DNA from 2 places in the Thermorhabdus hydrogeniformans genome. Region 2 is predicted to be linked to the other one. Evidence: riboswitches for the same ligand, from Rfam matches in the RefSeq annotation. Region 2 holds a riboswitch; the other holds the start of a gene.

Region 1 (3,412 bases), on a different contig from region 2:
CTTAATCTTTGTAATTACATCTTTCACGGAATCCGTGTCCTGATTACGTTTTCTGAATGGAGATATGTTTATCACAAAGAATCACTCCATAATATGTATTCGGATGCAAAATCTTTCTTTGGTGGAGAGAGCCCTGTTAAAATATTCAATATGTGTTTAATTATTCCTGCATAGTTTAATTATTGACTTTTTTATGGATTGAGCCTATACTGTATTTAGACGATTTTAAAAATATCTAATAACAAATAGAAGTGTAAGGTTATTTTAAAATTGATTTGGAGGAATTACTATGGGCGACAGGTCTAAATTCTATCTGCCGGTCAACTGGCCGATGGTGTTTTTAATACTGAGTCTCTATATAATGGGCTTTCTATTGTATCCTTACCTGCCTGAGATGATGCCCTCACACTGGAACGTGGCGGGTCAGGTGGACGGCTATACCCCAAAAAATGTATATTTGATCTTTCTCCCTTCCCTCATATTGGGAATTTATTTATTGATATCTTTTGCCCCCGCTCTGGACCCGAGGCCCGAAAGCTATAGAAAATTCAGAGGAGTCGTAGAGGGATTCAGAATTATTATTGTTCTGGTTTTTGCGAGCATATATGTTGCAACCATTTTATTTGCACTGGGCATACCCGTTTCTGTTGGTAAGGTTGTAAGATTTATGCTGGGGCTGATGCTGGTTTTTATTGGAAATTATTTCGGCAAAGTGCGGCACAACTATACATTTGGAATAAAAACTCCGTGGACGCTGGCCAGCGAAGAGGTGTGGAACAAAACCCACAGGGTCTCAGGTCCGCTGTGGGTGGTTGCGGGATTTGTCTGGATGATAAGTATTTTTATGGCCGACAGACCGGCTTTCATAATTGATATGGCGGTTTTGGCCGCCGCTGCAATTTTCGGGTTCATTTATTCCTGTTTGCTGTTCAATAAATCAGGGAAGTAAAGCAAAGCGGAAAATACGTAAATTCGGCCGGTAACTGAAAACGCAGCATGTACAACCTGAATTCCATGGGGGTGAAGGAAACGAACCTGAACATTAGTTTCAAGGCCCTTTCGGACCCCATCCGCAGGAAGATTTTGCTTTTGCTGAAAGAAAAGGATATGACGGCGGGAGAAATTGCCGAGCGCTTCGACATATCAAAGCCGAGCATCTCCCATCACCTGAATATATTGAAACAGGCGGGCATGGTGGTGGATGAGCGAAAGGGTCAGAACATATATTATTCAATTAATACTTCGGTTTTCGAAGACGTGGTGAGTTTTGTGATGGATTTGCTGGGGAAATGATTTTGACTCCATGGGAGTTAAATGCGTTTAATGGTGAAAATAGAAGGCAGATCGTGCAAAAATTAGTTGAAAATCTCGAAAATATATAATATAATATATAATACAATATGACCAGTGAAAAGAATAACTTGTGGATGAAGGATATGGAAGAGACCCTTGAAAAGGGCGCCGAAGGGGTAAACGGCGATGCCGTGAAACTCTCAGGCAAAAGGACCGTATCCCGACATCTCTCTGGAGAGCCGCAAGGCACCGAAGGAGCAATTTCCGGAGCTAAACTCCGGGAAGAATCTCTCAGGTCAGAAACAGAGAAATAAAGGCTGAGGATACCTTTATTTCTCTTTTTTGTTTGTCCGGGTTTAAGAACGTTTTATATAAGCAAAATAATTAATGAAAAGATACACCTTTTAAATCCAAACCATTTCGGGTAAATATTTTTGAAAAATAGAAAAATAACTGTTATTACAAAAAGGAGGTACTGGCCATGATTGAACTTAACGCTGAAAACTTTGAAGAGGAAGTGATAAAGTCCGACAGGCCCGTATTAGTTGATTTCTGGGGCCCCAGGTGCGAGCCCTGCAAGGCCCTGATGCCGCAGGTCGAAAAGCTGGAAGACAAGTACAAAGACAGGATTAAGTTCTGCAAGCTTGATACATCCAGGAATATCAGGCTCGCCGTTTCCCAAAAGGTTTTGGGGCTTCCAACACTCGCAATTTACAAAAACGGCGAAAAGGTCGACGAAGTTACACGGGAAGTTACCATCCAGATGGTCGAGGAAATGATTAACAGAAACCTGTAGGTGTTGCCGCATTATGGATAGGGCCGGTAAGTATGTCAACACATTACAGGTGATTTTTTTCACAAGGAGGGAAAGAGAATGAAACTGGAGCTGGGGTATTTTCATGTTAAAGACCTGACCTTTGGAAATAGGACGGGTTTTCAGGACGGCGTGGTGACCGTCAACAAGAAGGAACTCGTCGACCTGCTTCTGCAGGACCCCAGGCTTAAAAGCGTGGACCTTGATATCGCAAAACCCGGGGAAGAGGTCAGGATAATCCCGGTGAAGGATGTAATTGAGCCCAGGGTGAAGGTTTCCGGCGGTGGCACCGTTTTCCCGGGATTCCTGGGTAAACCCCTGACGGTGGGGAGCGGCAAGACCCATGTGCTCAAGGGTATGGCCGTTGTCACCTGCGGCCGGATTGTGGGATTCCAGGAGGGCATCATCGACATGTCGGGGCCGGGAGCTGATTACACGCCCTTTTCACGGCTGCTGAACCTGGTGGTAATTGCCCATCCGGTGGAAGGTTTGGATTCTCACGAGCATGAAGAAGCCGTTAGAATATCCGGTTTGAAGGCGGCGGCCTACGTGGCCGAAAGCGTGAAGGACCTTATGCCCGAAGAAATCAAAGTTTACGAGACAAAGCCCATCCCGGAGACCCTCCGGGAATATCCCGACCTTCCAAAGGTGGCCTATGTTTACCAGCTGCAGAGCCAGGGACTTTTACACGATACTTATGTCTACGGAGTCGATGCAAAAAAAATCATCCCGACTTTAATTTCTCCCACCGAGGTGATGGATGGCGCCATAGTCAGCGGCAACTGTGTTTCCGCCTGTGATAAGAACACCACTTACGTGCACCAGAACAACCCGGTGATAGAAGAACTTTATGCCAGGCACGGCAAAGATATCAACTTCGTGGGCGTAATCATAACCAATGAAAACGTAACCCTGGCGGACAAGGAAAGGTCGTCGGACTACACCGCAAAACTGACGGAATATCTGGGCCTTGACGGTGTAATCATAACTGAAGAGGGTTTTGGCAACCCGGACACGGACCTCATCATGAACTGCAAAAAAATTGAGGAGAAGGGCATAAAGACGGTCCTGATCACCGACGAATACGCGGGCAGGGATGGGGCTTCCCAGTCGCTGGCCGATGCGGACCCTAAAGCCGATGCGGTGGTGACGGCGGGCAATGCCAACGAGGTGATAATACTTCCTCCCATGAAAAGGGTCATCGGATTATTGGATACCGCTTCCATAATAGCCGGCGGCTCCCAAAAGGCTTTGCGGGAAGACGGCAGCCTGGAAATCGAGCTGCAGGCCATCACCGGCTCCACT
Region 2 (3,412 bases):
AACCTGCGGTTTTGATACTCGATGAGCCTACCGCATCCCTTACGCAAAAGGAAATAAACAGATTGTTCGATTTTATAAAACGATTGAAACAGCAGGGAATAGCCATAATATTTGTTTCTCATCATCTGCGGGAAATAACGGACATTTGCGATAGGGTTGTGGTGTTGCGGGATGGCAGGGTTTCGCTGGACGATTATGTTAAAAATGTAGAAATACAGCAAATAATACAGGCCATGATCGGGCGAAAGGTAACAACGTATGAATACATTCCGCCGAAAACAAATATTTCAAGAAATCAGCCAATTTTGGAGGTCAGAGGGCTAAAGTGGCGTGATAAGATCAATGATGTAAGTTTTGCCGTATACCCGGGAGAAATAGTCGGGATAGCCGGTTTGCTGGGAAGCGGCCGCACAGAAATACTGAAAAATATTTACGGGCTTTACAGACCCGAAAAGGGTGAAATAATAGTAAATGGCCAGATTTTAAAAATCAACGGTCCATGGGACGGAATAAAGCACGGTTTATTTCTTGTTCCTGAAAACAGGCGTAAAGAAGGAATAATAGCGGGTCAATCCATAAGACATAACATACTCCTGCCGGTGTGGAGAAGGTTAAAGAAAAGATTGTTTATCGATGACGGGAAAGGTAAAAAAATAGCTACGGATCTAAGCCAAAAATTAAATATAAAAATGGTTGACACCGAACAATATGTTGAAGTGCTTTCCGGCGGGAATCAACAGAAAGTGGTTTTTGCAAAAAGTCTTGTCACAGGACCCAAAGTACTGCTGCTCGATGATCCGACCGTCGGTATTGATGTTGAGGCTAAAAATGAAATAGCAAATCTTATCCGCAATATTGCCGACGAAGGCAATGGTGTATTGCTTGTGTCCTCCGAAATGGAAGAGATGGCTCGACTGGCGGACAGAGTGCTTGTTTTAAGACAAGGTAAAATTATTCGTGAATTATCTAGATGCAAAGGAGATATTATAACAGAAGAAACCCTGACCGAAGCCATTCAACTATGAAAAAACTTTTAAAATGGCTTGCGCTATCTAAAGTGCTTGAGTTCATCACGACCGTCGGCAGATACAAAATCTTTCACAAAACTTGCTATTTTATAAGAAATGTGGTAATATTTATTCAAACTATACGGTTAGGGATGACATGGGCGAGAGAGACCCGGACGACGGGCGCCGAAGGGGTAAGCCTCATATAAGGTGAAACTCTCAGGCAAAAGGATCGCCTCTGGACCTGCCTCTGGAGAGCTCAAAGCGCCGAAGATGACAATCTTTCAGGCAAAAGGACAGAGGTTCTAAGCTTAAATGTCTTGATTTACGATATTTACGCTTGGGACCTCTTTATTTTTTACCTTAAAAAGCGGATGTAACTGTTTCCGGTTTTTATTGAGTGAAGGAGGGGAGAAGAATGTTAAAGAGGACTCCGTTATACGATGAACATGTAAAGCTAAAAGCCAAAATGACGGAATTCGGCGGCTATGAGATGCCAATCCAGTACACCTCCATCATTGAAGAACACATGGCGGTGAGGACAAAAGCCGGCGTCTTCGATGTATCCCACATGGGGGAGATACTGGTGGAAGGCGGGGGTGCGGCCGAATTTTTGAACGGCCTGCTGACAAATGACATCTGCCTGTTAAAAGACGGCGGGGTTCAGTACACCGTCATGACTTACGATAACGGGGGAACGGTGGATGACCTCCTGGTGTACCGCTTGCAAAATGACCGCTATCTTCTGGTGGTAAACGCCTCGAATAAGGATAAGGACTTCGAGCACATAAAAAAATACGCAAGGGGCGATGTTAGCGTCCGGGACGTCAGCGATTCATACGGTCAGATCGCGCTTCAGGGGCCGGGGAGCCCGGCTTATATAGAAAAACTTTTGCCCGCGCCGGACATCCGACCTTTTTCATTTACAACACTGAAATATCAGGGCAAGCCTCTTATGGTTTCCCGCACGGGTTACACCGGCGAGGACGGATTCGAAGTCTACGGGCCGCCGGATGTTATAAAAGAACTTTTTGAAAAGTTTGTAGAATCCGGGGTGGTCCCCTGCGGCCTCGGCGCCCGTGACACCCTCAGGTTTGAAGCGGGCCTGCCTCTTTACGGCCACGAACTGGCGGAGGACATCACCCCGGTGGAGGCGGGCCTCGAAAGGTTTATAAAATTCCACAAGCATTTCCCCGGCAGGGACGCCCTTTACCGCCAGGTCAATGAAAATACCGGCAGGAGGCTTGTGGGCCTGAAGCTCCTGGAAAAAGGCGTGCCCCGGCAGGGGTATAAAGTTTATTTCGGCGACGAGGAGGCAGGATATGTGACCTCGGGCAACTACGGGCCGTATGTGAGGGAATACCTGGCCCTGGCGCTGGTGGATGTGCAGAAAATCCCCGGATGGAATGCATCGGGGAAATATGCCGACATCCCCTTACTGGAGATAGAAATTCGCGGCAAAAGACACAGGGCGCAGGTGACGCCCAAAAACTTTTTAAAATTGTAATTAAACAAACTGGCTGAATACAAAATTATTAAGAGCAAGGAGGAGATTTAAATGAGCCATGTGCCCGAAAATTTAAAGTACACCGAAGAACACGAATGGATACTGGTGGAAGGACGCAGGGGGAGGATAGGCATTACCGATCACGCCCAGGACGCCTTGGGAGACGTGGTCTATGTTGACCTCCCCGAAGTCGGGGCCAGGGTTGAGAAGGGCGAGGCCTTCGGCGCGGTGGAATCGGTTAAGGCGGCTTCGGACATATACGCCCCAGTGTCGGGAACCGTGGTGGAGGTAAACGAGGCTTTAAAGGACAATCCCGAACTGGTAAACAAAAGCCCCTATGACGAAGGTTGGATGATAGTCGTAGAAATAGACGATGAAAGCGAGCTGGACGATCTTTTAAGCCCCGCGGATTACGAGAAACTGCTGGAAAGGGAGTAGTGCCATGAGGTACACCAGCCACGCGCCTTTTCAGGTGGAAGAGATGCTGAAAGCGCTGGGGATAAGGGATATCGACGAACTTTTCGCCGATATCCCGCCGGAGGTAAAGCTAAAGAGGGAGCTGGACCTCCCCGGGGCTTTAAGCGAGGTGGAAATAGAGAGGGAGTTTCAGGCTCTTGAGAAAGAAAACAGGGCTTTCGAGTTTGTAAATTTCATGGGCGCCGGAGCCTACGACCACCACGTGCCGGCGGTGGTCAGGGCCGTTGTGGGGCGTTCTGAATTTTACACCTCATACACCCCATATCAGCCTGAAAGGAGCCAGGGGACCCTGGCGGCCATATTTGAATACCAGACCATGATGGCCAATTTGACCGGCATGGACGTGGTCAACGCCTCGGTTTACGACGGGGCTTCCGGCCTCGCCGAAGCCGTGCTAATGGCGTGCGACATTAAAAGAAAG

What was found. A riboswitch is a leader RNA that binds a small molecule or an ion and turns the genes downstream of it on or off. The one in region 2 is predicted to bind glycine.
Region 1: linked by a shared signal. The riboswitch ahead of trxA (thioredoxin TrxA) and the one ahead of gcvT (glycine cleavage system aminomethyltransferase GcvT) in region 2 are both predicted to bind glycine.

What each region holds. Positions count from the first base shown of each region.
Region 1 is NZ_JBJYKD010000014.1:34,191-37,602, forward strand. It holds gene sigI (RNA polymerase sigma-I factor) at 1-75, opposite strand, end outside; gene ACKX14_RS08625 (SdpI family protein) at 290-949, shown strand; gene ACKX14_RS08630 (autorepressor SdpR family transcription factor) at 1,021-1,293, shown strand; glycine riboswitch at 1,428-1,519, shown strand; gene trxA (thioredoxin TrxA) at 1,775-2,089, shown strand; gene ACKX14_RS08640 (glycine/sarcosine/betaine reductase component B subunit) at 2,168-3,412, shown strand, end outside.
Region 2 is NZ_JBJYKD010000008.1:8,600-12,011, forward strand. It holds gene ACKX14_RS05495 (sugar ABC transporter ATP-binding protein) at 1-1,025, shown strand, start outside; glycine riboswitch at 1,160-1,252, shown strand; gene gcvT (glycine cleavage system aminomethyltransferase GcvT) at 1,426-2,514, shown strand; gene gcvH (glycine cleavage system protein GcvH) at 2,566-2,952, shown strand; gene gcvPA (aminomethyl-transferring glycine dehydrogenase subunit GcvPA) at 2,957-3,412, shown strand, end outside.